DNA from 2 places in the Halobacteriovorax sp. GFR8 genome. Region 1 is predicted to be linked to the other one. Evidence: riboswitches for the same ligand, from Rfam matches in the RefSeq annotation. Region 1 holds a riboswitch; the other holds the start of a gene.
What was found. Region 1 has a riboswitch for cobalamin ahead of ACRXC1_RS04640 (acyl-CoA thioesterase). Riboswitches for the same ligand answer to the same signal wherever they lie in the genome.

Region 1 (4,784 bases):
ATTTGAAAAAGCAAAGGGTTCTCACAAAAGAAGTATGCAATAACTAAGTGCCCCCACATTAGGGGTGCAGTTAAGAAAACAGTATAGATATACAGACTCAACTGCGATAGATCACGCTCAGACATATCCGACTCCCTCAGGGCCAAAAATCTGATAATCTTATTTATTGGGTTTACTGGATTCATAACCATTTATTAATACCACAAACATAACTTTTATTTAGATAATTTCATCACTTTTAATAGATAAGCACCTAAAAATAAAGAAAAAAAAAAGCGCTTCCAAAATTTAGTAACTTTTATAGAAGCGCGATGCAACAACAAATATTGCCCAAATATTATGGCAAATTAGAATTGGATACTGGCCGAGATTTTATTAAGCGGCATATACTCTATGCCCTCTGATTTTAAAGATTTATCCAAGTTTATTAGCTCTTGCTTGAAATTTTCAGCAATTTTTCTTTGCTTTGGTTCTTTAAACATATAGCGAGCATTAATTAGCTTTGTCACTGTTGTTGGTGAAAAGAATAAGTTATCCGCCATGTAATACTTCATCTGATCAATAGCATTAACAAGCTTTGACCTCTTTATCATTTTTGTATCTTTATGTGGTGGAGCCTGCCTTAGTCTTAGAGGAACTTTTCTCTTATCTAAAATTCCATAATTGTAATGATCTGTAGCATGGGCCACTGTGACAGTGAAAAGGTAGGTTGTGACAGCGCGAATTAATTTATCATCTTCAAAAATCTCCCCGCTTGAAGGAAAGTCATTAACATGCTGATTACAATAATCGGCCCATTTACTAATCCAAAAATCATCGGCACTTACATCCGCCAAGATAGCTTTTACAAATTCATAAAATACTTCATAGTAGCGACTCAAATAAATCCCATACTTTCCTTCTACACATGGAGACTTAAGGGAATAAGAAAAAGGAGGATATGAAAGATTTCCTTTAATACCTTTGTAACCTTCAACAAGTAGATCTCTTAGGCCTTCAGGACCTCCAGGATATGGAGCATAGACCATCCACCACTTCTCTTGTAAAAGAGAGCTCTTATAATTTAGAACTGCATTCTCTAGAGGAAGAGTGAATCTGAAGTGAGGAGATAGAAGTCTAAAGAGAATATGATCTTTTGGAAGAGATGTTTTTGAAATGGCATTAATTGAATCAAAAGGAAAGTGTAACAATGGATGAACAACAAGTGTTGCACATAAGGCCCCACCTTGAAGAACAAAGTACTTTGCTAGCTCAAGTCCGTCACAGGGCCTAGAAAAATCAAAAACCGTTTCTGTTTTTTGAATATAAATCGCTTGGACTTTAAAGCGATTTCCTTCTTTATAAAGAAGTGTTTTCGTCGCACTTACATGAATTCCTTTTAAAGGCTTAACAACACGAACAGCGTCGAGGTCCACAATAAACCAGTTCTTTTCGTCTTTATTATAATCACTAAAACACTGCCAATCTTCTTCATCTAACTTATCTGTTAAAAACTTACTCATCATGGAATAATTTAAGAGGTCTTCAAATTCATTATTTCCTACTTTCTTTAAGCCTGGAAAGATAAGACCTTTGATAAAGTAGTACGGAGAAAGAGCTAGAGTTGCAATATAGCGAGATCCAATGAATAGCCACCAATCGAGAGTTTCTCTTAGAGGAATATGAATAACCGCTGGCGACTCTCCCCACGGATGAACTGGTGAAGGTTGAGGCCAAGGGCCTTTTCGCTCATACATGAAGTCTTTTTGAGAGTAGAGGTGCTTCGGTGACGTTGCACTATTGATCTGAGAGCGAATTTTATCCTTAACTCTAACAGAGAACTTTTCTTGATTCTTCATTTTGCCTTCCTAGCTTAAAAAATATTATTCGATTTCAATACCAAATGGACTCAATAGATTGAGAACTTCAGGCATCGAAAACTTACAGTTTTTTAAATTTGTATTTGCAATATCAATATAGAAATTTCGTGCATTAAGGAACTTAGAGCCCTTTAAATTTGCTCTCGTAAAATTTGTTCCTTGTAAATCACTATCTGAAAAATCACTACTCTCAAAAGAGCCTTGAGTGAAATCAGTTTCTCTTAGAGTTGATGAGATAAACTGAGCACCATGGATTGTGCAATCTTGAAATGAAGCATAGTTAAGAATACTACGATTGAACTTAAGTTCGAAGAGTGTATTACAGTCACTGAAGTTTAGGCCAATACATTTAGAATCAACAAATGTGACATCACGAAAGCTTGCCCCAAGTAATTTTAAATTACTTAAGTTACAATTTTTAAAAGTACATTCGATGAATTTTGCACTCGAGGCATCAAGTTCACTAATATCAACACCAACAAATTCACAGCAGATAAACTCACTACCTCTAAACTCACTGACCTCGTTAATATTTTCAGTATCAAAAACTTCATCTTCAAAATATGGCATAGAAGCATTTTAAACTAAATTTATTAACGAGGCTATTTTAAATTTTATGAGAAAATTGGTACAGGTTTTCGAGAATCGTCGATGGCCACTAATGTAAAGCTTCCCTTAACAGCTTCAACTTGTCCTTCCTCATACATTCCCTCTAGCATAAGTCTTACTTCAACCACTAAGCTGCTATTTCCCACCTTTGTAATCTCACCTACAAGTTCAGCAAAATGTCCGCCAGGAATAGGCATATTGAAGTCAACTCGATCACTAGAGACTGTAACAAATTTTTTACGACCAAAGCGTGTTGCCGTAATAAAGGCCACTTCATCCATCCATTTTAATGTGTTTCCACCAAATAAAGTATCGTAGTGATTTGTGCTATTAGGAAAGACGGCCCTAACTACCGTAGTTTTTGCGTGTGCAATCGCTTCGCTTAATTGCGCTTCATTCATTGCTTCCTCCTCGGGACTTAAAGATTTCGCTAGTTTGGGATCGGACTTTACCGTTGCGGGACAGTGCTGGAATTTCACCAACTTCACCACCTAACGCTAACCATCCTAAATCTCGAAAAACTTAAAGGCAATAAGAATTACAATTAAGCTGGCTAATTACCTAGGACGTGGTATTGAGAGTCAACAATAATTAATTAAGGACACATATTATGAAGAAATTACTATCAGTTGCGGCCTTATTTCTTAGCTTTAATGCCGCGGCCGTTCAGACAACAGCAAGGCCATTTAGCTTTGATGTTTATGCTCCAACTAATGAGTTAAATTTTAAGGTAACTCTTGAGCAAAGATGTCGCTATGAAATTCCAGTTTGGGGCGATAGCGCAAAATTTGAAGAGAAAAATAAAACAACACCACTAGTTGTTAAAAAGTCTAATCAATCAAGTGGACTTACTCGTTACACTTTTTCTTTAAAGCAAACTCAAAACTTAGAGATGACTGGTTTTTTTAAATACGGAAAAGAATGTACAACAGGTATTAAGATTATTGTTCAAAGTGAAAAGTATGCACTTGGATGGGGAAATCAATTTAGCCGCCCTATAGAATTTAAATTCCTAGATGAAATGTATGCCTATAAAGAATATGACACAGTATTTGAACCAAGTGATAATAAGAATATTAAATTGTTTGAAAATAATGAAATCTCACTTGCTTTTAAGTCCCTTCCAAAGGCCAATCAAATAAATGTAACGATTTTATCCAATGGTAAGAAAATACCGGGTACTTTTAGCACCGGTGTTTTAAAGAACCCACAAACAGGACTTCCATATAAATTAAAGTAATAAAAAAGGCCTCTTTAAGAGGCCTTTTATCTTTTTAGTATCCTAGTTTATCGTAAACAACTTCTTCTTGCTCAGTCACACAATCTGTAACCGCAAAGTAAAAATCATTCTTTAATCTTGGCCAACCATTGCGAGAAACTTCAATCATTTGATCATACTTTGTATACCCTTTGATTTCGCAAGTTGCTTCATATTCTGTAGCCGAATAAGAATCATCATATCCCCAAACTTCATCTAGAATAACAAAGTCTAGAACACAAGAGTTTGTCTCGGCATTACACTTGAAAGTATCAAATCGAAAATTGAAATCACCTTCACACCAAGTGTCCCCACAGATATTATCAATCTCTGTTACAACTCTACTTTCTTCTTGAGCCGTTAAAGTATTTGCAAAAATTGATGATGCAAAGAATGCTAGAATAATGATTTTTTTCATGACTGATCTCCCAAATAATGATTTTTCGGGAATATAGGATGCGACACATTGTATGTAAATCCTATTAATAGTATTTACACGATCTAATTATTAGATAAATTAAAATAACTGCTCTATCATCTCAACTCCACGTGCAAGCTTACTAGAAGCTTCAGAGTCTCTTTCATTTCGATCCGCAATATCTCTTAAGTCACTAGATTTAATCTTCTTAGAGAGCTTAAATTTGGCCGTCGTGGCCTTCTTATCCACAAAGCCTGTAATTACGGCCGAAACATAGGCTTCATTCACCTGTGCGATGAAATCATTAACAGGACGGTATCTCTTGGCCTCTTTAATAAGCTTCTTTATTCGAGCTCCATCTTCAGAAACCTTAAGGCCTCGCTCCTTCATTTGTCGCATAAACTCCTGCATAACCCCTGCCCCACGCGTGGCCAGTCCAAGAAAAACTGAATCAATATTTTTTTGATTCACAGGAATACGACTTATATTTTTATAAATAAAAATTTCGGCACTAATTAAACCAGTCTCACTAGAAAGTGTTGCCATATCTCTTAAGTAGTTTGGGTCAATTTCATTTTTAGGATCATAGGCCCCTAGACAAATATTACAGGCCGAAACCTTAGCTGACTTATTATCAGAG
Region 2 (4,784 bases), 280 kb from region 1:
CACCGTATACAAAGCTTCTCGAAGACCAAAACAACCGAGCGATACTTACAAGTGTTGATCGTGAAGACCATCAACGCTTTCTTGGCAAAGAACTTAAGGATATTGATATAAAGTTTGATGAGATGGATATTGATACATTTGTTATCTTTGATCCCCTTATGCGAATTCGAATTCCATTTTCAAAAAATATCATAGTGCAAAAGGATAACCATTTTATCTGTAAAATAAGAAATGTCTGATGCTATAGCATCAACGTGAACTTTGAGGTTTCTTTAACATTAGCTCCATACTTGCTTGCCCCTTCGACAATATAATCAGTAGTGATCATATTTGGAGGTTGTATGAAGAATAAAAAGAAATTCTTATTTGTAGGTGCGCGAATTCTCATGGGTGCGACCTTACTCTTGGCAGGCGTCACCCCAGGACTAGGCCTGCTCACGGAATCTCAGTTCACACCAGAAGCTTTGTCCTTTATTAATTCCCTTCAGGATACAGGTTATCTATACTACATGATCAAGGCTCTTGAAATTGTACTTGGAACGATGTTCTTACTTAATCTATTCGTTCCTCTAACGGCCGTAATAACTGCTCCACTGGTTATTAATATTCTATTCTTTGAGCTCTTTCTTTGTAACTCTTATCTTATTGCACCAATTATCCTTATTGTGTGTGAGTTTATGGTTTACCGCGAGCATCGAAAATTATTTAATTGGCTCTTTAAATATCAGATACACACCCATACAAATGATCTCGATGCACCTGATATGATAATTCTCTCAGATTTAAAGGAGAAAGACCCTAAGATGTATAAGAGCGTTGTCGATTCACAGTACTATCACAATATTTGATATCAATTAAACTCGGCCCATTATCTGTTTATTGACAGATAATGGGCTTCTTGTAACTATCTTCTCTAATACATACAGTACAAAAGGTGAACTCTGTGAAATTCAGAGACTGTCCCGCAACGGTAAGAGTCCGAGCCCTTCAATATTTCTTATGTCTCGGAGGAAGATCATAAAAACATTATTTTATTACGCCACAGCATTTCTACCATTAACTTCAATTGCACAAATAACCATTAAGGCCACAAAGCTTGAAACGAGCTCAGAACGTGTAACTAGTGCCGTCACGATTATCACTCAAGAAGAAATTGAAAATAGTGATGCTACGACATTGCAACAACTACTACAAAGTAAGGCCAGCATCTTTATCGGTCAGACAGGACAAATTGGAGCTGCTTCAAGTTTACGACTTCGTGGTTTACCGACAGGCTTTTCGAAGGTTCTCATTGATAATATCGAGCTTACAGATCCAACAGATATCAATAACTCATACCAAATTAACCATATCAACTTGGATAATATTGAAAGTATAGAGATCCTAAAAGGTAGTCAATCGGTTCTATACGGCTCTAATGCAATTGGTGGAGTGTTAAAAATCAATACAAAAAAAGGCATCAAGAGCTCAAGAGTTAGTGCTGAGTACGGTAGTTATAATACAGCAAAGGTTGCGGCCCAAACCAGCGGACATATGGAAAGGTTAAATTACGGATTCAACTTTTCTTACCTACGTTCTGATGGGTACTCTTCAGTCAATGAAGACAGGCTAACAAATGCTGAAGATGACTCTTATAAGAATCTTAGCTTCTCTTTAAATACAAGCTACCTCATTAATAACCAACTTGAGTTAAACTACCAAGCTCAATTTATCGACTCAGAAATTGAAATTGATGGATTCAATTTTGTACCTCCATTTAATCCAATTGATGTCGCTGATAACGATTTAAATAAGTACAATCAGTACAATAATTTCCTCAGTCTTAACTATAATAGTACAGATGAAAGGTTTACCCTTATTCCTAGTATCAGGTACTCAACAATTAGAAGAGAAGACCCTCAAGGTTTCACTCCTCTATTTCGCGGGGAAGAAACAGATATTAAACTCGATGCAACTTATGAATTTTCAAAGAGCTTAAATTCTTTCTATGGTGCTCAATACCTTAAGCAAGATGATCTTACTCTTGGTAACTATAGTGAGTTGTTCTCAATCTATACGACATTCAATTATGCATATAATGATTGGTTTTCAGATTTAGGACTTCGCTTCGACAAATTTTCTACATTTGATCTAAATACTATTGCAAGCTTTGGCCTTGGTTATAACTTCACAAGAGAGTTATCTCTTAAAGGTCATTTATCAAGTGGATACAAACTTCCGACGCTCTATCAAATAGCTAATCAACTTGAAATGCTTGATCCAACAGACAGTATCAATAGTGAACTAACTATCTCGTATAAGAAAATTACTTATCAAGCAGAACTTACGATATTCAACTATGACCTTAGAAATCAAATTGATTATGATACGATCAAGATGGGTTACTTAAATATTGCAAAGTCACAAATCCAAGGAATCGAATTTAATTTCAACAAAGAATTTCAAAACTCATTTAGTCTTGCAACATCAATAACGATTCAGAAGGCCACAAATAAAATAACTGACTCTGATCTTGCTAGAACGCCAGAAGCACTGGCAAATCTTGAGTTCGGCTATCGAATTAATGATAATCAAAGAATTACAAATTGGTGGCAATATGTAGGAAAACGAGAGGACTTTGGAAGCATGCCTTCCTATGTGATTGGAAACATCAACTACGAATATCAAAACTTTAATTTCAAAATAATAAATATTCTCGATAAGGATTATGAGAATATTCGCTACTACGGGACAATGGCCCGTAGTTACTTCCTAGGCTACAAGCTCGATTTTTGATGATATTTCTTTACCATTGCAATTGCGATGGTAAAGAAAATTATTGATCCAATATTTAAAATATAGAAGAAGTTAATCGCATTCTTTGCACCATAGTTATCTGCAATGGCACCAAATATAAAGTGCATAATTGCGATACTTACACCGATATAACTCATGGTTTGAGCAAGAACGACATGGTTCTTCTTTGGAAAGTTATTTGAAACCCAATCAACGATAACAGGAAAACAAAAAGACATAAATAAAGCGGTCATTGGATAAAAAATATGATGAACTCGCCCTAAGCTAAAACAAATAAGGCTAGATACCAGTGAAATATAAATCAAACGATTCGATGATAATTTGATATTTAAGAAGGCAAACCCTAACCTCCCCAACATTAAAAATAGAAAGAAGTAAGATAGGTAATTATTAGCTATAATATCTGAGTACTCATGGGCCTCTACCAGATAGAACTTTAATCGCGACGAAAGCATGATTTCAGATGCGACATAGAATCCCGCAAATAGGCCAATCATAAGATTCATTAAGAAAGCATTTGGCATTGATCCATGATTTTCTTTTATTTCTTCATGGTGTGTATCATCCACGAAGAAAGAGTAGATAAAAACCAAAGCACATGGAATGAGTAAGAATTTAAAAAATTGAATCCAATCTGAGTTTAAAAAATAAAATAGAGAAAGAATTTGGGGGGCCATTAATGAGGCCACCCCGTAGACACCATGAAGTCCAGATAAATAGCGCCTTTTATGCTCGGATGGTGCTCCATTATCAACCATGAAATTCATTGTTATTCCAGTAATCCCAAAGCCAAATCCGGCCCAAGCTCCAAAGAATAAACTCAAGTCAAAGTTGAGAAAGTCTCCACCAAGTCCAATTCCAAAAGTCCCTATTCCCATCATGACCATGGCCATGCGAGTTGCCCTAACAGGGCCAAAGCTTGGCAGCCAAAAAGACGTTGTCAGGTAAGCAATAAAAGAAGTAATCGACATTAAGGAAAAGATTAACGATCCCTTATCAGGTCTGATTTGAAAATATTGCAATAGCTCAGGGTAGATACTTCCGCGTCCATTATCAATAAGACTTAACGCCACAAGTGACAGATATCCGAGCGAGACATAACCAAAATTTTTCAAATCAACTTCCTTCTAATTCAAATTAAGCAATAAGTGTCTTATCTTTGAATAGAATCCAAAGCTGGTGAATTGCTCTTGTTGCAGCAAGGTGAAGCCTCTTTCTTGCTGTATTATTTGCAGGATAAAGATCCTTATCACAGTCTGGAATAATTACGTAATCAAATTCAAGACCTCTAATTTGCTCAACAGTTGTCACATCAACACCTGGCCTTAGAGAAAAATTCTCATCAAGAACAAGTCTAATACTTCCCACTTCTTCAATCTCAGAATAAAGTTCTCTTGCAATACTCTCTTTCGAACAGATGATTGCAATTGATGCTTTAGGCTCACGATTCATAAGTTCAACTAGTGCACTACTAATTAGCATCGAAGCATGCTCAAGATGTTGAACAGAAGTTTCAATAATTGGTCCACCATCTCTCTTCGATTCAGGAAGTTCTTTTGACGCCAGAGGTCCAAGAACCTTATGAGCAAAAGAAACAATTTCTTTTGGAGAACGGTACGAAACATTAAGTTCTTCAACTTGCATATCATCCACATCAAGTTCAAGTGTGTGACAAACGTCATGCCATGAAGTGAACTCAAATGTGCTATCAATCTGTTGAACACTATCCCCTGCAATTGTGAAGTTTCCATCTTGATGTTTAATTTGTCCTAACATCACAAGCTCTGACTTCGACAACTCTTGGGCCTCATCCAGGAAGATATGGCGATAAGACTTAAACTCACGGCCAAAGTATTTCAGGTGACCAAATTGCTTAACAATCAAATAATTAAATAAAGGAAGATCATACTTATCCACAAAACCTGATAGATTTTGTCCTTGATTGGCGTAATCAGAGTCTTTATCTAGGCCTTGAATTTGCTTTGCCG

Region 2: another riboswitch for cobalamin. It lies ahead of ACRXC1_RS03185 (TonB-dependent receptor plug domain-containing protein); the one in region 1 lies ahead of ACRXC1_RS04640 (acyl-CoA thioesterase).

What each region holds. Positions count from the first base shown of each region.
Region 1 is NZ_JBPBLR010000002.1:843,756-848,539, reverse strand. It holds gene ACRXC1_RS04655 (sensor histidine kinase) at 1-125, opposite strand, end outside; gene ACRXC1_RS04650 (hypothetical protein) at 348-1,838, opposite strand; gene ACRXC1_RS04645 (pentapeptide repeat-containing protein) at 1,863-2,429, opposite strand; gene ACRXC1_RS04640 (acyl-CoA thioesterase) at 2,474-2,869, opposite strand; adenosylcobalamin-variant (AdoCbl-variant) riboswitch at 2,899-2,973, opposite strand; gene ACRXC1_RS04635 (hypothetical protein) at 3,079-3,708, shown strand; gene ACRXC1_RS04630 (hypothetical protein) at 3,743-4,144, opposite strand; gene ACRXC1_RS04625 (hypothetical protein) at 4,244-4,784, opposite strand, start outside.
Region 2 is NZ_JBPBLR010000002.1:564,588-569,371, reverse strand. It holds gene ACRXC1_RS03195 (hypothetical protein) at 1-239, shown strand, start outside; gene ACRXC1_RS03190 (hypothetical protein) at 342-848, shown strand; adenosylcobalamin-variant (AdoCbl-variant) riboswitch at 918-995, shown strand; gene ACRXC1_RS03185 (TonB-dependent receptor plug domain-containing protein) at 1,000-2,775, shown strand; gene ACRXC1_RS03180 (MFS transporter) at 2,757-3,911, opposite strand; gene ACRXC1_RS03175 (UvrD-helicase domain-containing protein) at 3,934-4,784, opposite strand, start outside.